One region of the Flintibacter sp. genome, then DNA from elsewhere that is predicted to be linked to it. Evidence: riboswitches for the same ligand, from Rfam matches in the RefSeq annotation. Region 1 holds a riboswitch; each other region holds the start of a gene.
The links. A riboswitch is a leader RNA that binds a small molecule or an ion and turns the genes downstream of it on or off. The one in region 1 is predicted to bind ZMP and ZTP.
Positions count from the first base shown of each region.

Region 2: linked by a shared signal. The riboswitch ahead of ACLTXB_RS10390 (formate--tetrahydrofolate ligase) and the one ahead of pflA (pyruvate formate-lyase-activating protein) in region 1 are both predicted to bind ZMP and ZTP.
Region 3: linked by a shared signal. The riboswitch ahead of ACLTXB_RS18005 (IMP cyclohydrolase) and the one ahead of pflA (pyruvate formate-lyase-activating protein) in region 1 are both predicted to bind ZMP and ZTP.

Region 1 is NZ_JBKVXZ010000030.1:7,931-13,316, forward strand. It holds gene ACLTXB_RS11295 (alanine/glycine:cation symporter family protein) at 1-1,231, shown strand, start outside; ZMP/ZTP riboswitch at 1,309-1,387, shown strand; gene pflA (pyruvate formate-lyase-activating protein) at 1,456-2,184, shown strand; gene pflB (formate C-acetyltransferase) at 2,201-4,444, shown strand; gene rlmD (23S rRNA (uracil(1939)-C(5))-methyltransferase RlmD) at 4,556-5,386, shown strand, end outside.
Region 2 is NZ_JBKVXZ010000026.1:4,346-9,731, reverse strand. It holds gene hprK (HPr(Ser) kinase/phosphatase) at 1-540, opposite strand, end outside; gene rpmB (50S ribosomal protein L28) at 784-972, shown strand; gene ACLTXB_RS10395 (LysR family transcriptional regulator) at 1,161-2,105, shown strand; ZMP/ZTP riboswitch at 2,136-2,225, shown strand; gene ACLTXB_RS10390 (formate--tetrahydrofolate ligase) at 2,286-3,953, shown strand; gene ACLTXB_RS10385 (AI-2E family transporter) at 4,010-5,146, opposite strand.
Region 3 is NZ_JBKVXZ010000083.1:4,971-10,356, forward strand. It holds gene purD (phosphoribosylamine--glycine ligase) at 1-883, opposite strand, end outside; gene ACLTXB_RS17995 (phosphoribosylaminoimidazolecarboxamide formyltransferase) at 1,114-2,286, opposite strand; gene ACLTXB_RS18000 (immunity protein Imm33 domain-containing protein) at 2,293-3,267, opposite strand; gene ACLTXB_RS18005 (IMP cyclohydrolase) at 3,315-4,022, opposite strand; ZMP/ZTP riboswitch at 4,077-4,154, opposite strand; gene purN (phosphoribosylglycinamide formyltransferase) at 4,191-4,820, opposite strand; partial or broken gene ACLTXB_RS18015 (phosphoribosylformylglycinamidine cyclo-ligase) at 4,833-5,386, opposite strand, start outside.

The sequences.
Region 1 (5,386 bases):
TTTGCGCGGCGGACGGCAGGAGCAGGGTATGAGTTCCTTCCAGGCTCTGGCCACTGCCATCGCCGCTCAGGTGGGCACCGGCAACATCGTAGGCGGCTCCGGCGCCATTCTGGCCGGCGGTCCCGGCGCCATCTTCTGGATGTGGATCATCGCCTTCTTCGGCATGGCCACCATCTACGCCGAGGCTACTCTGGCCATCAAGACCCGCATCACCGATGAGAACGGCGACTTCCACGGCGGCCCCGTTTACTATATCACCACTGCCTTTAAGGGTGCTTTTGGTAAGTTCCTGGCCGCTTTCTTTGCGGTAGCTATCATTCTGGCTCTGGGCTTTATGGGCTGTATGGTCCAGTCCAACTCCATCGGCTCCACCTTCCAGACCGCCTTCGGCGTTCCCTCCTGGATCGTGGGCGTGGTGCTGGTCATCATCTGCGGCTTCATCTTTGTGGGCGGCGTGCAGCGTCTGGCCGCTGTCACCGAGAAGATCGTCCCTATCATGGCCGCTATCTTCCTGCTGGGCGCGCTGGCCGTACTGGTCATCCGCATCCAGTATATCCCCGCCACCTTCGCTATGATCTTCCAGTATGCCTTTGAGCCCCAGGCCATCATCGGCGGCGGCTTCGGTTACGCGCTGAAGGAAGCCATCAGCCAGGGCGCCAAGCGCGGCCTCTTTTCCAACGAGGCCGGCATGGGTTCCACCCCCCACGCTCACGCTCAGGCCAACGTGAAGGATCCCCACGACCAGGGCGTGGTAGCTATGGTCAGCGTGTTCATCGACACCTTTATCGTGCTGACCCTCAATGCTCTGGTAGTCATCTCCACTCTGTATACCCCCGGCGGCATTCTGGCCCAGGGCTACACCGAGGAGGTTTCCCAGGTCATCAACAAGACCAACCTGGCCCAGACCGCCTTTGGCACCGTGTTCGGCACCCAGGCCGGCGCCATGTTCGTGGCCGTTTGTCTGTTCTTCTTCGCCTTCTCCACGGTGCTGAGCTGGAACATGTTCGGCAAGATCAACATCATCTACCTCTTCGGCAAGAAGGCCGCTCCCGTCTATTCCGTCATCGCTCTGGTCTTTATCTTCCTGGGCACCCTCATGTCCAATGACCTGGTGTGGGAGCTCACCGACATGTTCAACAACCTCATGGTCATCCCCAACGCCATCGCCCTGTTTGCCTTGTCCGGCGTGGTGGTAAAGATTTGTCACATGAGCAAAAAGGCTTCCAAATAATTTTGTGCAGTTTTTATGAAAACATGAAAAAGACCGCCGTCCCCTTGACAGGGTCGGCGGTCTTTTGTTATCCTGAGGGCGGATCATATGACTGACGGAAGTGGGGAGACCACAGGGAGTATGATCGTCATGATGCCGACCGTCTGGGCGCCGAAAAGTGGCCCGGAAGGGCGGCTTTTTTGCGCCCTTTTTTGCCTATTCAGGGCGGAAAGGAAGTATTTTTCATGACTGGATTCATTCATTCGCTGGAGAGTATGGGACTGGTGGACGGCCCCGGTGTACGGGCAGTGGTCTTTCTTCAGGGCTGCCCTCTCCGCTGCCTCTACTGCCACAATCCGGACACTCAAACCTTCTCCGGCGGACAGGAGACTACGCCCGAGGCCCTGGTCAAACGGCTGCTCCGCTTCCGGCCTTATTTTGAATCTTCCGGCGGAGGCGTTACCTTCTCCGGTGGTGAGCCCCTCGGACAGTCTGACTTTCTGCTGGCGTGTCTGAAGCTGCTCAAAGCAGAGGGGGTACACACCTGCATCGACACCTGCGGCGTAGGCCAAGGTGACTACGAGGACATTCTCAAACACACCGACCTGGTGCTCTACGACGTAAAGCACCATCAAAGAGAGGGTTACCGGAAGATCACCGGCCGGGAGTTGGACCCCACCCCGGCCTTTGTGGAGGCGGTCCGGAAGGCAAACGTCCCCATGTGGGTGCGCCACGTGGTGGTCCCAGGCCTCACCGACAGCCGGGAGCATCTCACCTCCCTGGGCAAGTACATCGCCACCCTGCCCCGGGTGGAAAAGGTGGAACTCCTCCCCTACCACACCCTGGGCGTTCACAAGTATCAAACGCTTGGCATCCCCTATCCGTTGGAAGGGGTACCGCCGATGGACAAGACAGTACTGGAACCTTGGAACCGGCAGCTCAATGAAGCCTGCTGCCGGAACACAGACAACTAAGAAAGGAATGGGAGCTATGAGCATCGACGTCAACTGCACCGCTTGGAAGGGATTTCGCACCGGCGAATGGCGCCACCTGGTGAATGTGCGCAATTTCATTCAGAAAAACTACACCCCCTATCAGGGAGGGGATGACTTCCTGGCCCCCATCTCCCCCAAGACCGCCAAGGTCTGGGAGAAGGCAGAGGCCCTCATTCTGGAGGAGATCAAGAAGGGCATCATCGATGTAGAGACCCACGCTGTCTCCGGCATCGACAACTTTGCCCCCGGCTACATTGACAAGGACAACGAGGTCGTCGTGGGCCTTCAGACCGACGCCCCCCTCAAGCGCATCGTCAACCCCTTCGGCGGCATTCGCAACGCCGTCTCCGCCCTGGAGCAGTACGGCTACCATCTGGACCCGGAGATCGAGCGCCACTTCCGCCTCTACCGCAAGACCCATAACGAGGGCGTCTTTGACGCCTATCCCAAGCGTACCCGGGACGCCCGCCACGCCGGTCTGCTCACCGGCCTGCCCGACGCCTATGGCCGCGGCCGCATCGTGGGCGACTACCGCCGCGTCCCCCTGTACGGCACCGACTTCCTTATTGAAGAGAAGCAGAAGGATCTGGACATGCTGGACGGCCCCATGACCGACGAGCGCATCCGCCTGCGCGAAGAGGTCCAGATGCAGATCCGCGCTCTTCGTGAGATGGCCTCCATGGCCGCCAAGTACGGCTGCGACATCACCCGCCCCGCCGAAAACGCCCATGAGGCGGTGCAGAACCTGTACATGGCCTACCTGGCCGGTATCAAGGAAAATAACGGCGCCGCCACCTCCTTGGGCCGTGTGTCCACCTTCTTGGATATCTACATCCAGCGCGACCTGGACAACGGTCTGCTGGACGAGCAGGGCGCCCAGGAGCTCATCGACCAGTTTGTCATCAAGCTGCGCCTGGTGCGTCACCTGCGCACCCCCGAGTATAACGAGCTCTTCGGCGGCGACCCCACCTGGGTCACCGAGTCCATCGGCGGCATGGGCATTGACGGCCGAACCCTGGTCACCAAGAACTCCTTCCGGATGCTCCACACCCTTACCAACCTGGGCACTGCCCCCGAGCCCAACCTCACCGTTCTGTGGAGCAAGGACCTGCCTCAGGGCTTTAAGGACTACTGCTCCAAGATGAGTATTGCCACCGACTCCATCCAGTACGAGAGCGACGAGCTGATGCGCCCCATGTACGGCGACGACTACTGCATCGCCTGCTGTGTGTCCGCCATGGCGGTGGGCAAGCAGATGCAGTTCTTCGGCGCCCGGGCCAACCTGGCCAAGAGTCTGCTGTACGCCATCAACGGCGGCGTGGATGAGAAGAAGGGCGGCGTCATCGTCCCCGGCATCGAGCACGACATGGACGAAGTGCTGGACTATCCCAAGGTGCTGGCCAATTATAAAAAGGTACTGGCCTATGTGGCTGAGCTCTACGTGGACACCATCAACATCATCCACTATATGCACGACAAGTACGCCTACGAGAGCAGCCAGATGGCTCTTCATGACACTCTGGTAGAGCGGCTGGCCGCCTTCGGCGTGGCCGGCCTGTCCATCGCCGCCGACTCCCTGTCTGCCATCAAGTTTGCCAAGGTGCGCCCCATCCGCAACGAACAGGGCGTAGCTGTGGACTTCGCCATTGAAGGTGACTTCCCCAAGTACGGCAACGACGACGACCGGGTGGACGATATCGCCGTGGAGATCGTCTCCTACTTCTCCGCTGAGCTGAAAAAGCACCCCCTTTACCGCAATGCCATCCACACCCTCTCCGCCCTCACCATCACCTCCAACGTGATGTACGGCAAAAAGACCGGCGCCACCCCCGACGGCCGCAAGGCAGGCGAGCCCTTTGCCCCCGGCGCCAACCCCATGCACGGCCGTGACGTAAACGGCGCTCTGGCCTCCCTCAACTCGGTGGCCAAGATTCCCTACCGGGCCGTGTGTCAGGACGGCGTGTCCAATACCTTCTCCATCGTCCCCGAGGCCCTGGGCAAGGACGAGGACCAGCGCCGGGCCAACCTGGTGGCTATCCTGGACGGCTACTTTGTCCAGGGCGCCCACCACCTGAACGTGAACGTCCTGCACCGGGAAACTCTGCTGGACGCCATGGATCACCCCGAGAAGTATCCCAGCCTCACCATCCGTGTCTCCGGCTATGCGGTGAACTTCAACCGCCTCAGCCGGGAGCAGCAGCTGGAAGTCATCCAGCGCACCTTCCACAGCGCCATGTGATTTTTCCACACCTTCTGCCCCGCCGGTGCAAAACCGGCGGGTTTTTTTATCTTTACGCAGCGGGGGCAGACATGGTATGATGGGGGAAAACAAACATGTGGGAGGCGCCTCATGGCCGACTGGAAGAAAAATTCACTGCATGATCTGCACATCGACAGCTACACCGCCCAGGGCTTCGGTGTGGCCCGGCTGGATGGCCGGGTGGTCTTTATTCCCGGCACCATCCGGGGAGAGGACTGGAAGGTTCAGCTGTTAAAGGTACAAAAGAACATCGCCTGGGGCCGTGGCGTGGAGTTGCTCACCCCCTCTCCCGCTCGTGTGGAGCCCGACTGCCCCATCAGCGGCAAGTGCGGCGGCTGCCAATACCGTCACATGACCTACGAGGAGGAGCTGACGGCCAAGTGGGACCGGGTCAATGACGCCCTGCGGCGGCTGGGCGGCCTGGATTTGGAGCTGCCTCCGGTGCTTGGGGCGGAAGATTCCCTGCGCTACCGCAACAAGGTGCAGCTGCCCGTGGCCCAGGGAAAGCAGGGCCTGTCCATCGGCTACTTCCGTCCCCGGAGCCATGACGTGCTGGATGTGAAGGACTGCCCCCTCCAGCCTCTGGCGGTGACCCGGCTGCGAGAGGCCTTCAAGGCCTGGATGGAACAGTGGTCGGTGCCTGCCTATGACGAGAGCACCTGTCAGGGACTGATCCGTCACCTCTATGTGCGCACCAACCAGGCGGGACAGTCTTTGTGCTGTGTGGTTGCCAACGGGAAAAAGCTGCCCCAGGTTTCCGAATTGGTGGAGGCTCTGTGCAAAGTGGAACCGGGACTCATCGGTCTGGTTCTCAACATCAATCAGGCGGATACCAACGTAATTTTAGGTCCTGAGTACCGCACTTTGTGGGGCCAGGATTTCCTGGAGGAGACCCTGTGCGGTATGACCTTCCGGCTGTCC
Region 2 (5,386 bases), on a different contig from region 1:
GGCAATGATGCGGTGTCCCCGCTGAATAAGCTCAATGGCAACCTCGCTCTTGCCCACGCCAGACTCGCCCTGAATGAGCACGCCCTCGCCGTAGATCTCCATCATCACACCGGAGCGGGTGATCTGAGGCGCCAGGTGGTTAAAGAGGCTGCCGATGAGGCGGCTCATAAAGGCAGAAGTATGTTCTTGTGTGCGCAGCACGGTGCGCTCATGCTTGATGGCCATCTCCATACACTCAGGGAAGGGCTCCAGTTCCCGGGTGATGATCAGCGCGGGCACCGGATGGGCCAGCAGCCGGTCAAAACTCTCCCGGCGGGCCTGAGGCTCCATGCCCGAGAGATAGGTGTGCTCAGTCAGGCCGATGACCAGCAGGCGGCGGGCATCAAAATGCTCAAAAAAACCGCTCAGGGGCAGGCCGGGCCGGTTCACGTCCAAAGTGGTCAGAGGCATATCCTCGTAATTGGGACCTTTATTTAAAATCTCCAGTTGGAACTCCCGGATGATCTCTCCCAGTTTTACGCTTTTTCCACGCTCTGCCATAGCGTCTCCTCCTTGCGTTCCAGGCTGTCATGCCGATTTGGTTTTAGTATAGCTTATTTGTCTTTCCGGCGCAAGCGCAGGGTTCAATTTCTTCCTTCCGTTTCACACTTTTTTCCATTTAAAGCCCTCTCAGAAAAAAATTCAAGTTTTTTTAAAAACCTCTTGCATTCCCGAAAATTATCTGGTAAAATACCAGTCGATGCTTCATCGAAAGCGTACTCTCATAGCGAGGAGGTAAGCAACATGGCCAAATGTGAATTCTGCGACAAGGGCGTCACCTTCGGTATCAAGGTCTCCCACTCCCACCGCCGCTCCAACCGCACCTGGAAGCCCAACGTGAAGCGCGTGAAGGCGATTGTGAATGGGACTCCCACTCACGTGTACGTCTGCACCAGATGCCTCCGTTCCGGTAAGGTCACCCGCGCTGTGTAATTGGTATATGGCAAGATAAAATGTCCTGCGTCGTTTGGCGCAGGGCATTTTCTTTTTTCCCAAAATCCGCCATATGCCCCTTCTTTTGTCCCAAGACATTCCCTTTTTCCCCATTTTATGATATGATATCCTTAAAAAGGCGGCGCTAAGCGGCCCGTTCCCTTTCGCAGCCCAACAGGAGGCCCGTTATGTTTGTCAAAAATCCGGAATACTTTTTGGCCATCGTCAAGGAGCGCAGCATCTCCAAGGCGGCGGACCGTCTCTATCTCTCCCAGCCCTACCTCAGCCAGTATCTCGCCAAGCTGGAGGCCAATCTGGGTGTCACCCTACTGGACCGCTCCCACACCCCTCTGCATCTGACCGCCGCGGGAGAGCTTTTCCATGCCTATCTGGAACGCCAGGGCTATCTGGACCGGCAGCTGGAGAGCGACCTGCAGCAGCTGCAGGAGAAGAAACGCCAACAGCTGCACATCGGCGTGTCCACCTGGCGAGGCTCCACCCTGCTGCCCGATATCCTGCCCCGCTTTGCCGCCAAGTACCCCGACGTGCAGGTGGTCCTCCACGAGGCGCCGGTGCCCCAGCTGGGCAATCTGGCCGCCAGCAGCGTCACAGACTTCTGTCTGATGCACACACCGGGCAACCTCACCGACCTGAGCTATGAGCTGGTAATGCACGAGCGCATCCTCCTCATCTCCCACAAGGACCACCCCCTGGTCCAGGGCCTGGACAGCCCCTGCTCTGCTCCCCTCCCCTTCGGGGACCTGCGGCAGCTGGAGCACGAGCGGCTGATGATGCTGCCTGAGGATTGGCGTCTGTCCCGCCTGCTCTATAACACCTTCAACGTTCAGAACGTGGAGCCGGTGAATATCCTCACCACCACCAACAACACCACCGCCATCAATCTGGTGGCGGAGAACATGGGCTTCACTTTCCTGCCGGAGAGCGGCATCCACCGCACCCCCTATATGGACCGTCTGTCCTTCTTCACCGTGGGCGATCCCCCTCTCACCTGTCCGATGGCAGTGGTTTATAAGAAAAACAGTTTCCTCTCCCCCGCCACTCGGGCCTTCATCGCCCTCATCAAGGACTTTTACCGACAGTTTGACCGGGGCTCTGCCCTTTCGGACACTTGACGTGCCGAAAGAGGTGTGATACACTCACTACATAAGCTATACAACTGACGGAAGTGGAGTACCACATGAAGTATAGCGGACGCGTTCAGCGTCTTAATGCCGACCGTCTGGGCGCACGGAGTAAAAAACCGGTGCGCCCTTTTTTTGTGAAAAGGGCGCGGACAAAGGAGAAATTGTGTTATGTTGACCGATATTGAAATTGCACAGAGCACCCCCATGAAGCCCATTGGCGACATCGCCAAGACTGCCGGCGTGGCTGAGGAGTACCTGGAGTACTACGGCCGCTACAAGGCTAAGATCGACTACCGCCTGCTCAATGAGACGCAGGCTCCCAACGGCAAGCTGATCCTGGTCACCGCCATCAACCCCACCCCCGCCGGCGAGGGTAAGACCACCACCACGGTGGGTCTGGCCGACGCTCTGCGCCGCATGGGCAAGAACGCTCTGGTGGCCCTGCGCGAGCCCTCTCTGGGCCCGGTCTTCGGCGTCAAGGGCGGCGCTGCCGGCGGCGGATACGCTCAGGTGGTGCCTATGGAGGATATCAATCTCCACTTTACCGGCGACTTCCATGCCATCGGTGCGGCCAACAACCTGCTGGCCGCTATGCTGGACAACCACATTCAGCAAGGCAACGCCCTGGGGATTGACGTCAAGCGCATCACCTGGAAGCGGTGCGTGGACATGAACGACCGCCAGCTGCGCAACGTGGTGGACGGCCTGGGCGGACGGATGCAGGGCGTTCCCCGCGAGGACGGCTTTGACATCACCGTAGCCAGCGAGGTCATGGCAGTTCTGTGTCTGGCCACCTCCATCACCGATCTGAAGGAGCGCCTGAGCCGCATTATCGTGGGCTACACCTACGACGAGAAGCCGGTCACCGCCGGGGACCTGAAGGCCGCCGGTGCCATGGCCGCTCTGCTGAAGGACGCCCTCAAGCCCAACCTGGTCCAGACCCTGGAGGGTACTCCCGCCTTTATCCACGGCGGTCCTTTCGCCAACATCGCCCACGGCTGCAACTCCATCATGGCCACCCGTATGGCTCTGAAGCTGGGCGACTATGCCATCACTGAGGCCGGCTTCGGCGCCGACCTGGGTGCAGAGAAGTTCCTGGACATCAAGTGCCGCATGGCGGGCCTCACCCCCGATGCGGTGGTTGTGGTAGCCACGGTCCGCGCCCTGAAGCACCACGGCGGCGTGGCCAAGGCCGACCTGAACACCGAGAACCTGGAGGCTCTGGAGCGCGGCCTGCCCAACCTGCTGCGCCACGTGGAAAACATCACCAAGGTCTACGGTCTGCCCTGTGTGGTGGCCATCAACCGCTTCCCCACCGACACCGAGGCCGAGCTGAAGCTGGTGGAGGACAAGTGCCGGGCTCTGGGTGTCAACGTGGCCCTCAGCGAGGTCTGGGGCAAGGGCGGCGAGGGCGGCCTGGCCCTGGCCGAGGAAGTGGTGCGTCTGTGCGAGCAGCCCAACGACTTCCGCTTTGCCTACGACGCTGCGGCCTCCATTGAGGAAAAGCTCAACGCCATTGTCACCAAGGTGTACCACGGCGACGGCGTGGTCCTCACCCCCAACGCCCGCAAGCAGATGGCCCAGCTCACCGACCTGGGCTTCGGCGCTTTGCCCATCTGCATGGCTAAGACCCAGTATTCCTTCTCCGACGACCAGAAGCTGCTGGGCGCTCCCGATGGCTTCACCGTCACCGTACGCAACATTAAGGTGTCCGCCGGCGCCGGCTTCCTGGTAGCCCTGACGGGTGACATCATGACCATGCCTGGTCTGCCCAAGGTTCCCGCCGCCGAGAAGATCGATGTGGACGAGAACGGTAAAATCACCGGTCTGTTCTGATTGTAAACATAGAAAAACGGCGCGCCGAAGAAAACTTCGGCGCGCCGTTTTATTTGTTATTCTTCTTTGGATTCCGGTTTTACAGGCTCTTTCTTTCGCAGCCGCCGCACCACATCCTGTTTCAGCAGGGCATACAGCACCGAGGCCACCGGCACGCTGAGCAGCACGCCCAGCAGGCCGAACAGGCCGCCGCCCACCGTCACCGCCGTCAGCACCCAGATGCCCGGCAGGCCGATGGAGGTACCCACTACACGGGGATAGATCACATTGCCCTCGATCTGCTGGAGAATGGACAAAAAGATCAGGAAGATGATGGCCCGCACCGGGGACACCATTACCAGCAGGAAGGCAGAAAGGATCGCCCCGATATAAGCACCCGCCACCGGGATCAGGGCGGACACGCCCACAATAACGCCAATGAGAGCGGCGTAATCAGGCTGGATAAAGAAGGTACCCAATGCACACAGGCCGCCCAGGATGCAGGCCTCAATAGCCTGGCCGGAGACAAAGTTGGTAAAGGTCTCGGCAGTAAGGCGGATCACATCGCTGACCCAGGTCACATGCCGGTCGGGCAGATAGGCCCGCAGCAGTCTGCGGCCCTGGTCCAGCAGCTTTTCCCGCCCGGCCAGCATGTAGATAGAGAACACGATGGCCAGTACCAGGGTGACGAACATGGACAAAATACTACTGGTGACCACCATCACCTGGGAGGCAGCCGTGGTGACACTGGAGAGCACCCCATCCAAAAAGCTGCGCAGATAGCTGCTCAGGGAACTCAGGTCCAGAGAAGACAGATCCAGATACTCAGCGATCTTATTGATAATGGCCTGCAGATTGACCATATAGCCGCTGACACTGGCAGCAAACAGCTGAATACTGTCCACCACCTGAGGCAGTACAAAGGAAAACAGAGCCACAATAATCGCAATCATGGCCACATAGGAGGTAAGCACCGCCAACGGACGGCCCAGTTTCTTGAACCGCTCCCCCAGATTGCGTTCATAGTGGCGGCAGAAGAAGGCACAGGGCCGGTTGAGCACAAAGGCGATGGCAAAGCCCAGAAACAGCGGTCGGCAGCTGGTCAGGACCTGTCCTGCCAGATCCAGGATCACATCAAATTTGATCACCGCCAGCACCAGAAATACCGCATAGGTAATAATCAGCATCACGCTGCGCATCCATTTAATTGGCATAGAAAACCCCTTTCCCCGGGATCATACCCAGGCACATGCAAAACGCGATACCACTATACCATGCCCGCCCTTTGCCGTCAACATACCCTTCCGGTTCTATCCAGGCAAAAAAATCCCCAGCCGCGTGTATGCCCACGGCTGGGGGTTCCCCAAGGGTGATGCCTGTCCCTTTGGGTATTCTGGTGGCCAGAGAGATCTGAAAAGCCTGAGTGTGGGGAAGAAAGCAGGGAGGTGTGAGGA
Region 3 (5,386 bases), on a different contig from region 1:
GCTGGGTCTCAGGGTCGCCGAAGCGGGCGTTGTACTCTACCACCTTGGGACCGTCCTTGGTGAGCATCAGGCCGAAGTAGATGACACCCTTGAAGGGACGGCCTTCCGCCTTCAGAGCGGCCACGGTGGGCAGGAAAATCTTCTCCATGCACTCCTTGGCGATTTCGGGAGTGTATTTGGGGGAGGGGCAGAAGGCGCCCATGCCGCCGGTGTTGGGGCCAAGGTTGCCGTCATAGGCGCGCTTGTGATCCTGGGAGGACAGCATGGGGACCAGGTGCTCGCCGTCGCAGAAGGCCAGCACGGTGACCTCGGGGCCAACCATGCATTCCTCAATGACCACAGTGGAGCCGCTCTGGCCGAATTTATGGTCCTCCATCATCTCACGGACGGCGGTCTTGGCCTCGTCCACAGTGGAGGTCACCACCACGCCCTTGCCCAGAGCCAGACCGTCGGCCTTGACTACAATGGGGGCGCCCTGCTCGTCGATGTAGGCCAGAGCCTTGTCCATCTCAGTGAAGGTCTCATACTTGGCGGTGGGGATGTGGTACTTCTTCATCAGCTCTTTGGAGAACGCCTTGCTGGCCTCAATGATGGCAGCGTTGGCACGAGGGCCGAAGGCGGGAATGCCGGCGGCCTCCAGGGCGTCCACCATACCAAGAGCCAGAGGATCATCGGGAGCCACCATGACAAAGTCCATGGCATTTTCCTTGGCCCAGGATACCATGGCGTCTACATCGGTGGCTTTGATGGGAACACAGGTGGCTACCTGGGCGATGCCGCCGTTTCCGGGGGCGCAGTAGAGCTCGGTTACCTTGGGGCTCTGAGCCAGTTTCCAGCAGATGGCGTGCTCACGGCCGCCGCCGCCGACTACCAATACTTTCATATCAAACACCTCATTTAGTAAGAGAAAGGCCTAAAATTGTCGCCAATTCCCCTCGGAGAGCGGAGGGGGGCACGCGGGGGGAACTGGTTACCGCCCGCGAGGGCCGGAGCGCGTCAGCGCATCTGCATGTTCCGCAGAACATGCCCGGCCCTTGAGGGGGGGATCGAACTTGGTTTCCTTGGGAACCAAGTTCGTATCTAGGGGGGACAACGTCCCCCCTAGAGGTATTTTTAATGATGGAACAGCCGGATGCCGGTAAAGGCCATCACCATGCCGTACTTGTCGGCGGTGTCGATGACCTGCTGGTCACGGATGGAGCCGCCGGGCTGGGCAATGTACTGTACGCCGGACTTGCGGGCGCGCTCCACGTTGTCGCCGAAGGGGAAGAAGGCGTCAGAGCCCACGGTCACGCCGGACATCTGAGCGATCCAGGCCTGCTTCTCCTCGTCGGTGAGCACCTCAGGCTTCACCTTGAAGGTGTTCTGCCACACACCGTCGGCCAGAATGTCATCGTGCTCATCGGAAATGTAGATGTCAATGGCGTTATCCCGGTCGGGACGGCGGATGTTGTCCACAAACTGCAGGCCCAGGACCTTCGGATGCTGACGCAGCCACCAGATGTCGGCCTTGTTGCCGGCCAAACGGGTGCAGTGGATGCGGCTCTGCTGGCCGGCGCCCACGCCGATGGTCATGCCGTTTTTCACGTAGCACACGGAGTTGGACTGGGTGTACTTCAGGGTGATGAGGGAGAGGAGCATATCGTGCTTGGCCTGCTGGGGCAGGTCCTTGTTGGCGGTGACGATATTCTGAAGCATCTCCTCGTTGATGTCCAGGTCGTTGTAGCCTTGCTCAAAGGTGATGCCGAAGATGTTGCGGCGCTCCACAGGAGCGGGAGTGTAGTTGGGGTCGATCTCCACCACGTTGTAGCCGCCCTTACGCTTGGTCTTCAGGATCTCCAGAGCCTCCTGGGTGTAGCCGGGGGCGATGATGCCGTCGGATACCTCGGCGGCCAGGAAACGGGCGGTATCGGCGTCGCACACGTCGCTGAGAGCGGCCCAGTCGCCAAAGGAGCACAGACGGTCAGCACCGCGGGCGCGGATGTAGGCGCAGGCGATGGGGGAGAGCTCTCCCTCGGGGGCAAAGTAGATATGGCGCTCCACGTCGGTGAGGGGCAGACCCAGGGCGGCACCGGCGGGGGAGACGTGCTTGAAGGAGGCGGCGGCAGGCAGGCCGGTGGCCTGCTTCAGGGCCTTGACCAGCTGCCAGGAGTTGAGGGCATCCATGAAGTTGATGTAGCCGGGCTTGCCGTTGAGCACCTTCAGGGGCAGCTCGCCCTCCTCCATGAAGATGCGGGCGGGCTTCTGGTTGGGGTTACAGCCGTATTTCAGTTCCAGTTCGGTCATCGTATTTCATCCTTTCTGATCGGAATCTTGGGGATTGAGGGGTTCATAGTGGAAGGCTCCGTCCTCACCACGGGCAAAGGCACTGCCGTAGGGAGCGCTGAGCAGGGGGATCAGGTCGGGGTCATAATTGCAGATGGTGTTGAGGGAGTAGACTCCGATGTGGGAGGGGTCGCTGAGGTACTCTTCGCTCTCCACAGCGGCAAAGAAGCGCCAGCCGCTGTCCTGACCCTCCCGTTCCGGCTTTTCCCGGTAGCAGTAGCCTACCGGTTTGCCGGAGACAGTGATCTCGTCGGTAGCCAGACAGGCGGCGGGGCCGTCCCAATCCTTCAGGAGAGGCCGCATTTCCGGCTCGGAAAGTTTATAGCTCTTTCCCGCAGGACGGGGCCACATGCGGCCGCACCAAGCCTGCTTGCTGCCCAGCAGGTCCCGCACCAAGCGCAGGTTCAGATCCCGGTAGGAGACGGCGTCCTGCTCGCCTCCAATGCGGAAAGCCCAGTAGGCGGCGCCGCATACCAGGTCCACAGCGTACTCATCCCAGCTGTGGAAGGCGGCGGCCTGGTCTACCCAATACTGGGACAGCTCCTGGTACTCCTCCATGGAGATAAGCTCGCAGGCACAGGCGGAGCGGAGATAGCCCAGGGTCTCGCTGATGTCCCAGGCCAGAAAGCCTCGGCGGCCCACAATGGGCTGGAACTGCCGGGCAAAGTCGGACAGGCGCTGGAAGCCGGACAGGGCCTGAGGGGTCAGCTCATCCAGAGAGAAATTGGGGCGGTCCTCCCAGAAGGACTCAAAATCCAGATATTCCTGGTGGATGTGCACCGTGTTCTGGCAGAAAGCGATCAGGCTGTCCTTATCGGTGATGCCGAACACCTCAGACAGATGAGTGCGGGCGGCCTGCTGATCTTCCTTGCTCAGGCAGAAGGGGAAAGGCCTTGGAGGAGCAGAGCACCGGGGGTTGGAAGGCAGCGGCGGCTCGGGCACGCTGAAATTCCAGAATGGGGTCGGTCAAGAGCATGGGGGCCTCCTTCTTACTGGTGCTTGTTGATGATCACAGTGTCCGCCTGACCCGAAGAGAGGTCAATGTAGCTGACATACAGGGAGACCTTGTTGTCCTCGTTCAGGTTCTCCCAAACCTCCTTGGCCAGAGCCTGAGCGTCGGGAGCAGAGATGGCCACCCGGCGGGGCTCGCCCTCAAAGGAGGGCAGGGGGTCCAGGTTCTCCTGGTAGGTGTGGATGAAGCGGCCTTCACCGGACAGGGGGGCGTCGTACTCGTAGAAGTAGCGGTGGTTGCAGCTGGGGTCACCGTCGGCGCTCTTCAGGATGGACAGGCAGAAGGCGCCGTCCTTCTCCACCACGCCGGAGATGCGGGGGGTGTAGTTGGGGCCGTCGGGCTCGTAGCAGCGGGTGCGGAGAGCCTCGATGTAGCTCTTGCCCTCCAGCAGGCCGTCCCGGATGGTGTCGGTCTGGTCGCCGTTGGTGACCACCAGGGTGTCGCCCACCTTGCGCACGGGGTGGTAGATGATGAGGGAGGGGTCCACCATCTTGCTCTCGTCAAAGGCCCGGGTGCGGATGCCGTCCTCGGTGGCCTCAAAGATGCGGTTGCGGCTGTTCTCGCTGCGGCCCATGATGAAGTAGACTACCACGGCCTTGGCGCCGTCGGCGGACTTGCCCAGCATGATGCCACGGCCGGGGTAGGGGTGGCTGCGCAGCAGGTCGTTAAAATTCAGAAGTTCCATAACGTAAGCTCCTTTTCACAAAATAAGCAAATGGGCGCACCACGTTTGTGCAAACGGGTGCGCCCAGACGGTCGGCTCTCAGAGGCGGCACTCCCCGTGGTCACTCCACTTCCGTCAGTTATGCCGCTTGATTACATTGTAAAGGGGCGGGCGCACCGAAAAGGGGGATCAGTCCAGAATCCGGACAGTCCGGCCCTCTACCTTCAGCCGTCCCTGACAGAACAGAGACACGGCCTGGGGAAGCAGCTTCCACTCGCAGTTCTCCATGATCCGCCGCTGCAGCACCTCGGGTGTGTCGTCGGGCAGCACTTCAACCGCCTTTTGGGCAACGATGGGGCCGCCGTCGCACTCCTCGGAGACAAAATGCACGGTGGCGCCCGACAGTTTCACGCCGTACTCCAGGGCCTTCTCGTGGACATGAAGTCCGTAGCAGCCGGGACCAGCAAAGGAGGGGATCAGGGCAGGATGGACGTTCAAAATGGCATTGGGGAAGGCCTGTACCATCTCGCTGGTGAGGATGACCATGAAACCGGCCAGCACCACCAGGTCGATATGCAGCGCCTGGAGCTGCTCCACCAGAGCCACGGTCATGGCCTGGCTGGAGGGGTAGGACTTCCGGGCCACCACATAGGTGGGGATGCCCGCCTTCTTGGCACGCTCCAGGGCGTAGGCGTCGGGGTTGGAGGCGATGACAGCAGCAATCTCGCCGTTCACGATCTCACCCCGGGCCTGGGCGTCAATCAGAGACTGAAGGTTGGTGCCGCCGCCGGAGACCAGCACGGCAATGCGCTTTGCCATGGGAGCACCTCCTCAGACCAGCTCCACCCCAGCCTCGCCGGAGACCACCTGGCCGATCTGGTAGGCCTGCTCGCCGGCGGCCTTCAGGATCTCCAGGGCCTGGGCGGCCTGCTGGGCGGGAAGGGCCAGGATCATGCCGATGCCCATGTTGAAGGTGTTGTACATATCACGCTCGGGGATGCCGCCCTTCTTCTCAATGAGGTCGAAAATGGGCAGGCGGGGGAAGGAGTCCAGCTTGATCTGGGCGGTGAGGCCCTCGGTCATCATGCGGGGCACGTTCTCATAGAAACCGCCGCCGGTGATGTGGCTGATGGCGTGGATGTCCACACCCTCCTTCAGCAGGGCCTTAATGGCCTTGACATAGATGCGGGTGGGGGTGAGCAGGGTCTCGCCCAGGCTCTTGCCGCCCAGCTCGTCCATGGGGGAGGTGAGGTCGGCGTGCTCCACGTCAAAGACCTTGCGCACCAGGGAGAAGCCGTTGGAGTGGACACCGGTGGAAGCAAGACCGATGAGCACATCACCCTCAGCCAAGTGCTTGCCGTCGATGATCTTCTCCTCGTCTACGA